2 regions of the Terrisporobacter glycolicus ATCC 14880 genome follow, and region 2 is predicted to be linked to the other one. Evidence: riboswitches for the same ligand, from Rfam matches in the RefSeq annotation. Region 2 holds a riboswitch; the other holds the start of a gene.
What was found. A riboswitch is a leader RNA that binds a small molecule or an ion and turns the genes downstream of it on or off. The one in region 2 is predicted to bind glycine.
Positions count from the first base shown of each region.

Region 1: it holds a riboswitch for glycine, as region 2 does, so the genes downstream of both, TEGL_RS11255 (saccharopine dehydrogenase family protein) here and gcvPA (aminomethyl-transferring glycine dehydrogenase subunit GcvPA) in region 2, are expected to answer to the same signal.

Region 1 covers NZ_CP117523.1:2,277,296-2,285,117, forward strand. The annotation lists gene TEGL_RS11245 (pseudouridine-5'-phosphate glycosidase) at 1-303, shown strand, start outside; gene TEGL_RS11250 (GTP-binding protein) at 376-1,299, opposite strand; gene TEGL_RS11255 (saccharopine dehydrogenase family protein) at 1,449-2,699, opposite strand; glycine riboswitch at 2,878-2,984, opposite strand; gene TEGL_RS11260 ((2Fe-2S)-binding protein) at 3,133-3,432, opposite strand; gene TEGL_RS11265 (dihydrofolate reductase family protein) at 3,533-4,069, opposite strand; gene TEGL_RS11270 (hypothetical protein) at 4,231-4,887, opposite strand; gene bioD (dethiobiotin synthase) at 5,100-5,768, opposite strand; gene bioB (biotin synthase BioB) at 5,761-6,723, opposite strand; gene TEGL_RS11285 (biotin transporter BioY) at 6,781-7,353, opposite strand; gene TEGL_RS11290 (DUF378 domain-containing protein) at 7,525-7,737, shown strand; gene TEGL_RS19810 (fasciclin domain-containing protein) at 7,810-7,822, opposite strand, start outside.
Region 2 covers NZ_CP117523.1:601,718-609,539, reverse strand. The annotation lists gene gcvPB (aminomethyl-transferring glycine dehydrogenase subunit GcvPB) at 1-760, opposite strand, end outside; gene gcvPA (aminomethyl-transferring glycine dehydrogenase subunit GcvPA) at 762-3,245, opposite strand; glycine riboswitch at 3,417-3,527, opposite strand; gene TEGL_RS03130 (folate family ECF transporter S component) at 3,833-4,351, opposite strand; gene TEGL_RS03125 (DUF2628 domain-containing protein) at 4,627-5,304, opposite strand; gene TEGL_RS03120 (FtsX-like permease family protein) at 5,526-7,424, opposite strand; gene TEGL_RS03115 (ABC transporter ATP-binding protein) at 7,411-7,822, opposite strand, start outside.

The DNA.
Region 1 (7,822 bases), 1.7 Mb from region 2:
GTGGAAGTAGCTGAAGCTTTAAAAGCTAAGTGGGACTTAAATCTAAAAGGCGGTATGGTTATAGCTAATCCAATACCTAAAGAATTTGAAATGGATTATGATACCATAACTAATGCCATAGAATCTGCTTTAAAAGAAGCTGAAGAGAAACATATAGGTGGAAAGCAAGTTACACCTTTCTTATTAGATAAAGTAAAAACTATAACTGAAGGAAAATCTCTTGCCTCTAATATAGAACTTGTTTACAACAATGCTAAAGTTGCTGCTAATATAGCAAAAGACTTAGCTGATTTAAATAAATAATAATCCTAAAAAGGGCTGTAGTACAACAACTTTTAATACTTGTACCACAGCTCCTTATTTTTTATAATTATTTTAATTCTCATTTAAAAATAATTCTTTTAATAATTTTGTATTTAATAGCAGTCCTATTATGACTACTTTGGTCTTACATATTTTATTCATATATTCATAAGAATAATTCCTTGGAGTAAAGTCAAAATGAACAGTTTTACCATTTTCAATTTGAATTATTCCTTTTCCCCTTAATACATATCCCTGTTTTTTATCATTTAGTAATTCTAATACTTCTTTTAATTCTTCTTCTGTAAAAACCTTAGGTTTATCTATTGTAGTAGATTTCAATAACTTCTTAATTCTAGTTGTATCATTTAAATTTTCTTTTATAACAACTCTATTTATTTCTAAAGCTTCAATATAATGTTTTAAGTTTAATTCTCTTTTTAAATACCAATCTTCTTCTATTATATAGGCTTGCTCATTATAGTCACTAAGTTTCCATATAATAGGTTCAAGCTCATTTTTGTTCACTCCTTCAAAATGACTAAGTAGTATAATGTTTGCATTTTTAATTTGATTTAAATAAAAATCTCCAAAATTATCTTCATACTCATAAAAATTGCATAAATCTACTATTGTTATTACATTATTGATTATCATTTCTTTCTTTGAATACTTACATATATCTTGGCACAGTTTAATTATGTCTGATAACATGGCAACTCCAGAAGGTTCTATTATAATTCTATCTAAACTAGTTTCTTCAATTAGGGATAATATTGCTTCTTTAAAGTTACCTATTAAACTGCAACATATACATCCTGATGGTAATTCTTTTATTATAAAATCTCCCTTTATTAAATCACTATCTATAGACATATCCCCAAATTCATTCTCAATAATAGCAATTTTTTCATCTGTATTTTTAACAAACTCATTTAAAAAAGTTGTTTTTCCAGCACCTAAAAATCCTGAAATAATATCGATTTTTATACTCATTTTCTCTCCTCTTTTGTCTTAATTTAACTTAATTCAATTATAAGAGTAACATATAAAAAATATTTATTGAAATTGATATTTTCTATAAAGTTTGAGTAAATATAAATTTTATTGATATATATTAACATGAGAAACTGTAGTTTTTTAATTTACATATTTATTATTTCGTATCTAAATCCTGTTTCTTTCATTAAATCTAAGTATGGAATTGGATTAAAATACTCTGGTGAAAATACTCCTTCTCCCTTCCATATTCCCCTAGCAATAAGTTCTATAGTAAGAGCTGCACCAAATCCTGTTTGAGCTACTACTGCTTGCATGCCCCAATCTTTTATTGATTGTTTATTTTCAAATGGTTGATATATAAAAATTTCTTTTTTCTTTCCATCTTTTATACCTATACAATGAACTCCAACAAGCATCATGCCTATCATTTCATCACCTATCTCTTTTGGTTGCGGAGCACATGCTGCAACTACATCCCTTGGCACTACTTTTACTCCACCCACATCAACAGGGTGTATACTTCTAAGACCTAATGAATCTATTACTTTTAAAGCATTTACTAAAGATGGGTCTAAAGCTATTTTAAAAGTAGCTTTTTTAAGACCATATTTACCTAAATATCTTTGCATAGTAACTACTTCTTCATGTTCTACTTTTATCAAATTATTTTCTCCAACACCTTCAGGCATTATAAATGTTTCTTCTCCACTAAAAGCATCTTCCACTATAAATCCACCCTTGTCTTTATTATACTCCACATTAGGATTCATAACTTCATCTAAAATAGTCCATACATTAAATCCAAAAGTTATATCATTTTCTTTGGCACCTGGTATTTCTAAGTTTCCACCATCTTTTACATGCACTTCATGTAGTTCATCAAATTCATACTCTGCAGCATATTTTGCAAATACATTTACTACACCTGGGTCTATACCCATGCATATACAAGCCATTTGATTTTTATTCTTCCAGTTTTCATGCCTATCAAAGTTGTACTTGGTCATAGGCTCTATATAGCTATTTTCTATTCCTATACCAAATTTAGGATTATCCATAGGTACTGACCATGTTCCCATACTACCATAACTTGCTCCACCCTCATAAGCAGCATCAAATATTTGATTACTTACAAATGGAGCCGCAGAATCCATTACAAAATCTATATTATACTCTTTAATTAATTCAATCATCTCATTTTTATTTTTAGCATCAACTTGAACTGCCTTATAATTTTCTTTTTCCTTTAAATTTTCTATTACTTCTTTAGCTCTATCTAAATTATAATCCGCAACTAAAACAAATTCTAACCATTCTCTATAATTTTCTCTACTTTGCAGTATTTTTAGTATTGATTCTCCTACTGCTCCTGATCCTACTAACATCATTCTCATAATAATTTATATCTCCCTTATTTAAATTTATAAATATACATTTATACATAAATATGATTTTTCAAAAGCAAAAAAGGACAGAATAATAAGCATACTAAAATTAAGTATCTTATTACTCTGTCCTTTTGCCAGTTGGTTATAGCCACGTAGGCGACGGTATCCGTTCTCTCCAAAGCTTCGTCAAATAATCTTCCTTTTGCCTGTCAGTTTCAAAAAAGATTAAGATAAATTCTTTTTTTTGCTTCTTCGGCCTTACATTTAAGTAATGTCTAAGATTATTCTCATCCGATCATATTTATTTTACTATTTATATTTTATAATATATATTTTCATTGTCAATATATAATTTAGATTACTCTTTAAATTTATGTATATTTTACATATAAAAAGCCTTAGTAATTGTTTTCAATTTACTAAGGCTTTTTTAATACAATTATTTTTTATTTTTTAATATATTTTCTATTATTCCTTTACATCTACCACAACCAGTTCCTGCTTTAGTCTCTTCCATAACTTGTTCTACTGTTTGTGCACCACTTTTAACCGCTGCTACAACTTCATTTACAGATACATTTTGGCATTTACAAACATTTTGTACTACCCTATCAATTTCTCTATATTCTTCATCATTTTCTATAACTATATCTGTCATGACCTTAACATCTTGTACCGTTCTAGCTCCTTGTGCCTGAGCTGCTCTAACTTTTATATATTTTTCCTTATCTAAAATCATATCCATACTCCTTATATTTATAAATAATATTATTTTTCATTTTAAATTTATTATTCCATTTTAGTGTAGGTTTATACAAATATCATTTTTTAATATAATTCTATCTTTTTGTATAAGTTAATACTGCAATTCCACCTGAGAAACTATAATTTTTTAAATGTAAATTTATAGTTGGATTATTTTCCAAAAATAACTTTCTTCCCTTACCTAATATACAAGGAATTATACCGATTATGTACTCATCTATAACATCAGATTTTATGAATGTATCTGCTAAAATTGCACCACCAAATATCCATATATTCTTTCCTTCTTCTTTTTTTAGGTTAAGTATTTTTCCAACAATATCTCCATTTATAATCTCCACATTATCTTTATTTATATTAAGTTTCTTATTGGTAACTAAGTAAATTTTTTTATCTGAAAATTCATCAAAAGTTTCTCTAGGTATATCTTCATAAGACTTTCTTCCCATCACTATTGTATCGCAAGTTTCTAAAAATTTATTAAACTCAAATTGTCCTTTAGTATCCAGTGAATTATTATCCTCTCCCACAATCCAATCAAATCCACCATCTTCATCGCTTATATATCCATCTATACTCATAGCTAAGTTAAAGATTATTTTTCTGCTCATTATATTTCTCCTTTTATTCAATAATTAAATATCCTTAAATAGTATTTCCTTTATATACCCATTATTAGTACACTTAAATAAAAAAGATAGTAATAGTACATCAATGTATTATTACTATCTTTACAATAGATCAGCTAATTCTTTAATTAATTTTAAAACTATTATTCTGCATAAGCATCTTTTCCAATTAAGTAATATAATCTGTCATCATTACTAATTGAAAATAGCTTATTTTTAAATAATCTAGTCACATTATTTTGTATATTTTTATTGCTTTCATAATCATAACCATTTACTTTTAGTATTTTACTATCCTTAGATAATTTTTCATAAGTTTTATCACTTACAACAAACTGATTCTTAAAAAGTCCAGTTATTAAGATTTTCTTATTAAGAACACCTTTTATTTTTATATCAATATCCTTTGCTTTAAATTCCTTTACTTCTTTTTGCTTGTTTAAATATGATAAATTCTTTATCCCATCATATCTAGGTATAATCATGGCTTCATCACCAGAAAGGTCAACCACTTTAAGACTTTTATCTTTAGCTAATTTATTATATTCTGTTTGCTTGATAACTACAGTTCCTTTGTCATCTACTTTAAGCATATCAAAGTTAGTCTCTTTTGCATTTGAACCTTTCAATGCTTCATTTATTGCTTCTTCTTGTGATTTTTCCTTTTTATTGCCTTCTTCTGATATATATATAAGTCTGTATGGATAATCATTAATTAATGATTTATATACAGATACACCACCTACAATAACTAATATTCCTAAAACTGCTGCTATAACTTTTCCTTTTGAAAATTTCATTTTACCATCTCCCTTATATTTAATAAATCTAATTGCTCTAAATCCAACAAACAACACGAAAAATATATTTTTATTTTATATTAGGTAGATTTTTTCAACAATTGATTTACATTACAGAAATATTACATTTTTGATAGTTTATTTTAATTAATATTAATCAAAATAAAAAGGATGGCATTAGCCATCCTTTTCTACTTGAATATATTTTATTTTTAAATTACTTCCTTTAAAGATGTATTTATATTTTCATCACCTTCTTTTACACAAACAATAACAGGTATATTAGTTAAATCTTCTATCATTTTTTTATTATCAATATGTATCATATTATTTTCATCATAGTTATTAAGAATAATGCCTATTATTGAAAAGCCTTGAGATTTGGCATATTCTGCTGTAAGAACTGTATCATTTATTGTTCCAAGTCCTCCATCAGCAACTATAATAATAGGAAGATTTAGTAATTTTATAATATCAGTTAACATTATTTTTTTATCATCAAATCTTAAAGGACAAATAATTCCTCCACATCCCTCAACAACCATAAAGTCGTAATTCTTACTAATTTTATCAAAATCTGCTTTTATTTTATTTGACTCAATAAATTCATTATTTATTTTTGCTGCTAAGTGAGGAGATACCGGTTCTTTAAATATATAACTTACTAAGTCTTTCGGATTGTAATTTAAATTTGATCTAATGCATACTTCCTTTGCATCTCCAGGTATTAATTCATTATCTTCCAAATAAGCTCCACTTAAAGCTCCTTTAAAATATCCGCAGTTCACATTATTTTCTCTAAGATTTTTTACTATTAAAGAACTAACATAAGTTTTACCCACATCTGTGGAAGTACCTGTAATAAATACACCTTTATTCATTACACTTCACCTCATATCCAAGTTTCTTTATGATTTTCATATCTTCATCAATAGTAATTCCAGAAGTGGTTAACATATCTCCTGTAATTGCAGCGTTGGCACCTGATGAGAAAACACTTAATCCTTTATCTTCTAAGAGACCTCTCCCTCCAGCCAAACGAAGTTGTGCGTTAGGTAGAATAAATCTATAAATAGCGACTATTTTTCTTACCTCGTCCAATGTTAATACTTTATTATTTTCTAATGGTGTACCTTTTATAGGGTTTAGTATATTAATAGGCACTGAAGTTATCCCTAAATCTCTAAGTGTAAATGCTAAATCGATACGATCTTCCATATTTTCACCAAGACCCATTATTCCACCAGAACAAACTGTAAGGCCTGCTTTCTTAGCAGCTTTTATAGTTTCAATTTTTTCATCATAAGTATGAGTAGTACATATTTGCGAGAAAAATCTTTTGCTACTTTCTAGATTATTATGATATCTTATTACACCTGCTTCTTTTAATTTACATAGCTCTTCATAAGTTAATAAACCGCCAGAAGCACATAATTTAATTTTACAACTTTTTCTTATTTCTATATATGTGTCACATAGGGAGTCTACTTCTTTTGAACTTAACTTTTTCCCACTTGTAACAACAGAATAACGACCTACATTTTTTTCATCATTATAAATTGCTTCTTTTTTCATTGAATTTGTATCTAATAATTCATAATTTTCAACTTCAGATTTATAATGACTAGATTGAGCACAAAACTTGCAGTCTTCTGAGCATCTGCCACTTTTACCATTTACTATGGTACATAAATCAAATTCATTACCACAAAAGTGCTTTCTAATTTTGTCAGCTTCTTTGCATAAATCTTCTGTATCATATTTTAATAAACTTAAAGCAGTATCTTTATCTATTAATTCTTCATTGATTATTGTTTCACTAATTTTTTTAAGCATAATTCCAACTCCTTCTTAAATTACTATGTTTACTAATATTAAAATTAAAATACGGCTTTAAGCATAATTTACATTTTCTCTTTTTACATATTTACTTAATTTTGAACCTACTAAACTAGCTGTAATACATAAAACTATATCTCCAGGAATGTCTAGCGGAAAACATGATAGAAATATTGCTAAAAAAGGCATTTTAGTTCCCATATAAAAATTTAAAATAAAATATTTATATGTAAGACCAATGGCATAAGTAACTAAAAAACCACAAAAAGCTGCTATTAAGTACTTAGATATTTTCTTACTTTTTATTTTCTCGCAAACAAATCCTGTAACAAATGCACATAATATAAATCCTATCAAATATCCGAAACTAGGTCTTAGTATATATGTAAGTCCTCCACCTGCTGCAAATATAGGAAATCCCATAAGACCTGTTATAACATATACCAATACTGAAATTCCTCCAAGTTTTGATCCAAGTAACATACCTGCTAACAATACAAATAAAAATTGTAGTGTAAAATAATCAAGATTTGGTATTGGTATTTGAATAAATGCACTTATGGCAATCATTGCTGCAAATAAGCCACAAATAACTATTTTAGATGTTTTATTTTTTAATTCAATCATTTTTAGTTCTCCTAAATTTTATAAGTTTATACTTAGAAGTATAGTTATGATTTTTATTTGTGTCAACCTTTTTATTTTTATAGGTTTACATTTATTTTTATATATGACACTTGAATTATTATCCTTTTTTTGCATAAACTAATTACAATTATTAGTTAAGGAGGAATTATAATGGATATAGTTTATAACATTTGTCTTACTTTAGTTCTTATTGGAGCTATTAACTGGGGGCTAGTAGGATTATTTAAATTTGATTTAGTAGCTGCCCTACTAGCTGGAGGAGGAGATTTTGGTAATATAAGTTCCATAAGTAGAATTATATATACATTAGTAGGACTTTCTGCTCTTTATGTGGGCATACAGTTTATACTACTTTACATTTAATAACGTCAAATAAAAAAAGTATTTGATGATTTAATTAATATCATAAAATACTTTTTTATTTCTTTAATTTATTTATGGAAGTAAT
Region 2 (7,822 bases):
CCATAATTGCATTTGTATTTGCTCCATCGTAATATAAAAGTCCTCCATCTTCATGAACTAGATTTGCTATTTCTTCTATATTTCTTTCAAACAATCCTAGAGTACTTGGATTAGTTAACATTAATGCAGCTACTTCATCATTTAGTACTTCTTTTAATTTATTTATATCAACTGCTCCATTTTTAGTTGATTCAACTTCAATAATATCAAACCCAGCCATATTTGCACTGGCAGGATTTGTTCCATGAGCAGAGTCTGGTACTATAACCTTAGTTCTTTTTAAATCGCCTCTACTTTCATGGTATTTTCTTATCATCATAAGCCCTGTATATTCTCCATGTGCTCCTGCAGAAGGCTGTAAAGTTACCTCATCCATTCCTGTTATTTCACATAACATTTTTGATAAATTGTACATTAATTCTAAAGATCCTTGTGATGTTTCAACTGGCTGATAAGGATGCATATTAGTAAATTTGCTAAGTGAAGCCATATCTTCATTTATTTTTGGATTATACTTCATAGTACAAGATCCTAGAGGGTAAAATCCTGTATCCACACCGAAATTCTTATTTGATAATAAAGTATAATGTCTTACTACATCTAACTCACTTAATTCAGGTAATTCTAAATCAGTTTTCTTTATCATATTATGATCTAGCATTTCATCTAGTTTTGTAAGTTCTACGTCTAGTTTTGGAAGAGAATAAGCTTTTCTTCCTTCCTTGGAAATTTCAATTAATAAGCTATTATATTCTTTCATTTTACATTCCCTCCATAATTCTCATTAATTTATCTATTTCATCTGCACTTCTTTTTTCAGTTACACAAATCATAGTGCAATCTGCCAATTCTGGATAATCTTTGCCTAAATCATATCCTCCAAGTATATTATTCTCTAACAATTTTTTATTTAGTTCCTTTATTTCAATTGGTGATTTCATCACAAATTCATTGAAGAATTTTCCTTTAAATAGTATCTGGAATTTTCCGCCTTTACTTATTTTCTTATATGCATGATGTGATTTTTGTATATTTTGCATTGCTACTTCCTCATAGCCTTTTTTACCCATAGTTGCCATATAAATTGCTGAGTTTAATGCACACAAACCTTGGTTAGAGCATATATTTGAAGTTGCTTTTTCACGTCTAACATGTTGTTCTCTGGTTTGAAGAGTTAAACAGTAACATCTATTTCCATCTCTATCTACTGTTTGACCAACTACTCTACCAGGCATTTTTCTTATTAAACCTGATTTTATAGCTAAGAATCCTACATATGGTCCGCCATAGTTTAATGCATTTCCTAAAGGCTGAGCATCTCCCACAGCTACATCTGCTCCTACTTCTCCTGGAGACTTTAGTACACTCAAAGTTATTGGATTTACACTTAATACATACATAGCTTTTTTGCCATGAGCTATTTGACCCACTTCATCAACGTCTTCTATAACACCAAAAAAGTTTGGGTTTTGAAGTAGTACACAAGCAGTGTTCTCGTCTACTACTTCATTCAATCTATTTAAATCCGTCATACCTAACTCCCTATCATAATCAACTTCCACAACTTCACAATTATTAAATTGTAAATAAGTTTTTAATATTTTTCTTGTTTCTGGATGAACAGTTTTTCCTACTACTACTTTTTTACGTCTAGTTTTTGAAACTGCTAATAAGCATCCTTCCACTGCTGCTGTTGCACCATCATACATAGATGCATTTGCTATATCCATTTTTGTTATTTCTGCTATCATTGATTGGAATTCAAATATACTTTGTAATGTTCCTTGGCTTATTTCTGCTTGATATGGTGTATATGCTGTGTAAAATTCACTTCTTGATGTAATATGTTTTATGATCGAAGGAACATAATGATCATAAGCCCCTGCTCCTAAAAAGCAAGTTAATTCTTCTGTACTTATATTTTTATCTGCTATGTTTTTTACTATTTGACTAACTTCTAATTCTGATTTTGATTCTTCTAACTGTAAATCTCTTTTTAATTTTAAACTGTCAGGTATGTCTGAGAATAGATCGTCTATTGTATTTACTTTACATGCTTTAAGCATTTTTTCTTCATCTTCATGAGTCGCTGGTATATATGAATATTGCTTATATTCTTCCTTTATTATTTCAGATTTTTTATATTGTTTTTTATAAAAAGGTCTTTTTACTATTACTGCACTTACAAGTTTTTTTCTTACTCTTACTCCTATTTCATTTCCAACTTTGGCATAATTACTATCTATAATTGCCATTCCTATAAATTTGTCTAAAGTAGGAGATTTAAGTCCAGTAGTAACAAATCCTATAACTTTATCATCTACTTCTACTTCATAGCCACTTCTTATCATACCTTTTCCTTGCATTTCAAAAGCAACTAATTTTCTTTGAGTTTCCTGTGACTTTAAACCAATTAAAGCTTCTTTACCTATAAAATTTTCTTTATTCAGTTTAACAAATATTCCTAACCCACCTTCTAGAGGAGATATTTCTTCACTTATTTCATGGCCATAAAGAGGTAAATTCACCTCTGCTCTTAAAGTATCTCTAGCCCCAAGACCTGCTGGTGTTATGCTATCTTTTCCTACTTCCAAAATATCATTCCATATTTTCTCTACTACATTTTCATCGCAGTATATTTCAAATCCGTCTTCACCAGTATAACCTGTTCTTGAAACTATACATTTTTCTCCACAAACCTCTATATTATTTTTGAATTTATAAAATTCTATATCATTTAAATTTATATTTACTAACTTAGATAATATTTCTTCAGCTTTTGGACCTTGTATTGCCAATTGAGAAACATAATTAGATACGTTACTTATATTTACATCAAATTCTTCACTTTGATTTTTAATCCATTCATAATCTTTATCTATATTACCAGCATTAATTACTAGTAAATAATTTTCTTCTTCTATCATATAAACTAACAAATCATCTACTGCCATTCCATTTTCATAACACATTGGTGAGTATATAATCTCTTCTGCTTTCAGGTTTGTAATGTCATTTGTAATTAAATACTGTATAAAATTAAATGCTTCTTTTCCCTTGACTTCAACTTCTCCCATGTGAGAAACATCAAATAGCCCAGCACTTCTTCTTACATAGTCATGTTCTTTAGTTGCACTTGCATACTCTAATGGCATTTCCCATCCTGCAAATTCAAACATTTTTGCATTTAATTTTTCATGTGTAGAAAATAACTTAGTTCTTTTTAACTCCATACATTCTATCATTCTCCTACTCCCCCATCACATTTTTTATATAAACATAAAAAAGAGGATATGCAGACACTACAAGTAGTAGCCACATATCCTCTGTTCATTTACCTGAAAGTTTTAGCGAGATAATCTCATTTTCTTCGTCGGTGACTTTCACTCTTAATGAGCAAAGTCTTTCCAGAGTTCCATCAATTTACGATATTCTTGCCTGAAAGTTTCTCTGAAAATTTAATGGCAATTTTCAGATTGCTTCTTCGGCCTTTTTACCTAAGTAAAAACGTCTCTCGTAAATATCATTTGGATTTATTTAATTCTAAAATCATTGTATGTGAGTTCATAATATTTTTCAACTGTTTTTGTTCATTTTCTTATATATTTTTTCTGATTTTTTCGACAATTCAAAATCATTAGATAATTAGATGTAATAAATATACAAAAGTGCTTATAAAAATTATAATCGCTTTTATCATACATTAAAGTTACTTAATAAAAATCAAAAACTTACCCCAATATTAGCCATTATAGTTCTGATATGAATTGCTAAACAACTATTATTTTTAATCTAAATTCGCAGTGGTTAAATCTTATACAAATCATTTTTCTTATATAGCTTGTGAAAATTTAGGTAATTTCACTATAAATTTTTTCCAAACAATACCTATTGTTATAACTTTTAACGGTATCATAATAGCTTCTTTAAGTAAACGCGTTGGTAATAATCCTATAAATCCTTTACCCATTAAAATAGATAACCAATAAGTATCAAGACCTAAATTTAAAATTATATCTATAACTAAAACAGTTCCTATTATTCTTGTCCACGTAACTGCCTTATTATGTAAAAATACTCCATATACTATTCCCGACAATATGGCCGTAAGTGTAAATCCTGGGAAAAAAGCTCCTGTTGGAAATAGTACTACACCTATAATATCTGCTATACCATTTGCAACACCAGACCATATTGGTCCGTACATAATAGCAATTATAGCCACCGGTAAAAAACCGAATCCTATTCTAACTATAGGCGTTTGTATAGAGCAAAATCTAGTTAATATTATTTGTAATGCAACTAATAAACTAGTCTGAACTAGTCTTTTAACATTAAATTTTTTATTCATAAATTTCCTCCTAAATTTGGTTAGCACATAAATAAGTGATTCATGTGTGGAGTTATCAAAAATGATAAATTCTTTATATATATTTTTATTATCATCTATTGATTAGCCTATCTATTAAATTTAAATAACTTAATTAAATTGTAGCACAAAGGTTTTTAAAATAATTAGATTATTAACCTTTTTACAGTAAATCCAATAAATAATTCTATGTAAATAAAAAAAGACACATAAACATAAATGTTTATGTGTCTTAATTATTATTAAATTATATAATTTTAGTAATAATATGGAGAAGAGAACATAAATAAAAATGTTCCTAATGCACCTATCAATAATAAAAAAACTATGGTAATTATAGCTAATATTATTGGTATTGCTATATTAACTCCACCTTTATTTAATATTAATCTTTGCTTTATATCCTCTCCCATATTAGTGAAAGAATTTAATTGCTTTTGTATATGTTTTAAATAAGCTATATTTCCATATAATCCTGAAATCACTGCTATGGCTATACTTGCAATTAATGATACAGTTGGCATCAGCAATCCAATTAATATATCTGCTACAATAAGTCCAAAACCTATAACATACATTTTTCTATATAAAAACCACCATGAATTGAAGAAAAATGCAGCCCAGTTCCAACTAGTAGATTTATATATCTCTTGGATTTCCTTAAATTTAGGTATATAATATTCTTCTTTCGTTTGTATAAATTTAACCATATCTCTATTATCAAAGTCAGCTCTATAATTTTCATCATAATTATTATCTGTAAAACTTCTATATGTTTCATTATTTTTTATAGCATCTTTAATATTTTCAGTAGTACTTTTTATACTATCCTCTATTGTTATTAATTTATTTCCACAATTTGTACAAAACTTAGCATCTTTTGAACTTTTTTTCCCACATTTTGAGCAATATATGAACCTATTATCTTCAGCCATAATTTTCTCTCCTTAAATATTTTTTAATAAGTATTTTTATTTTACTATTATTAATATATTCTTACAATAGAGTCTAATAATATATTTCATTAATTATTTTACTTTATATGCAATAAAAGTTAATGGATTATTCTGTGGCATTAAAACATAATATAAAGTTTCACAATATAATATAAGCCATATTTCATCTAGTCTAATTAAATAAAATACGGCTTAATTCATTATTTTGTTAAAGATATATATTTTTTTGAAGTTAGTAAGTAATAAATAAAATAAATTACTGAGAAAATGCCAGTGGTTAATATTGTAGAGAATCTTCCATCTTGGTTAAACAAATTTGTTACTGCATAACTAGCTACTGCGCTATGAACAATAGCTACTATAGCTGGAAATAAGAAAAATATTCCCACTTGTTTATAAATAGATTTATTAATATATTCTTGATTTGTTCCGATTTTTCTCAATGTATCAAATCTTGGCTTATCTTTACTTGCATCAGAAATACATTTAAAGTACATAATACTTCCTACAGATATTATAAATACCAATGACATAAATAGACCTATAAAGTAAATTGCATTTATAAAATTATACCTATCTTCATTGAAATTATCTACACTATAAGGTTTCATATTACTGTTTTTCTTTATATCTTTCACTATATTGGCACTATTATCAAAGTTTTCTAAGGTGATACAAGATATATTTTCTGTATCTTTATTTAAGTCTTTTTTTAAAGAATTAAATGTACTATCGTTTACAATAACAGATGGAAGATTACCTCTAAAAAATCCAAATAAATTCATTGCATAATAGTCAATTATTTTAATATTTTTATTACCTAAATCAAAATCCACTTTAAAGTCAAAGGCATTTATTAAGTTTTTAGGAATTATTAATATTGCTTCATTATCTTTTATCTGTGTATTTAAAAATTTATTCTCATTATCCAGGTCTCTATACTCACATATTTTTTTTATATCTGAATATTTTATAAAATCCATATTACCTGCAAACATAAACGGTGATTCTTTTTTACCATTTTCAGTAATATCAATATACATAAGCTCAGTTTGTAGTTTAAAATCAACCTTCTCATCACTTTTGTTTAAAGCTTCTTGAACAACCTTATTATCTAAATTTCCTTCATAGGTTATACTGTATGGATATTCAGATTCTTTACCTTCAGTAAAAACAGTCCTAGTGGCAATAGATACTATTACACAAGTTAAGCAACAAGTTATTAATACTGCAATTTGACCTAGAACTTTATTATTATCTCTTATTCTAAAAATTATATTATTGTAACTTAATACATTAGTATTTTTATATAAGAAGTTTTTATTATTAATTAATTTTGACACTAAAAAGGTGAAAAATCCTTTAAACAATAGCATTGTTCCTATTATAACCATAATTACTGTAGCAAATATGGCAATTGGAAATGGTATATTATATCTTTTGTAATATAAAATCACAGCATAAGCTAAAACTATAACTATTAATCCTAAAATACCTTGTAAAGTCTTATTTTTACTATTATCACTTTGATATATATTTGTTGCATTAATAAGTTTTGTTATATCAGTTTTTAATAAAACTATATATTCTTTAATAAAAACACAGACTAATATACATAAAAAAATTAAACTAGTTATTAAAATGGCTTCTTTTGAAATTTCAAACCTCATCACAGTGCTTACTTTAGAAATTTTAGCCAATGCCATTAAAAATAATTTATTAGTTAAAATTCCACCAAGTATACCACCAGCTAAAGCTATTATACCTGTTAGCAATCCTTCACCAGCAAATAGTAAAGCTATTTTATTATTTTCAACACCCATAAAAGTGTAAATACCAAATTCTTTTTTTCTTTGCTCTATAAAAAAACTACTTGAATAAGAAATAAAAAACACGAAAAATAAACACAATACTAATGCACAAACACCTGCTAAAGATGATATTACATTTAAATCCTGTATCTGTCTAAATTGTTCACTAAACATCAATGTTATAAAGTTATAAAATACTACAATAGAAAATACCATAGAAAATATGTACATTCCATAGTTTTTCAAATTTTGTTTTAAGTTCATAAAGGAAAGTTTAAAGAAGTTCATTTACTTCACCTCCCATGGAAGTAAGTAAATTCATTATACTATTGTAAAATTCTTTTCTATTTCCTGAGCTATCTATCCTAGCATTTAGTTTTCCATCTTTCATAAAGATAACCTTTTTAGAGTAACTTGCACTAAATGGATCGTGTGTAACCATAATAACTGTCACGTTAAATTTTTCATTCATATCTTTTAAACAATTTAATAACTCTGATGATGATTTTGAATCTAGCGCTCCTGTTGGCTCATCAGCAAAAATTATCTTTGGTGATGTTATAAGAGCTCTAGCTGTTGCTGCTCTTTGTTTTTGTCCTCCAGATAATTCATAAGGATATTTTTTAAGATGAGCCTCTATTCCAAAAAACTTAGCAAGTCTCATAACTTCTTCTTTTATTTTGCTT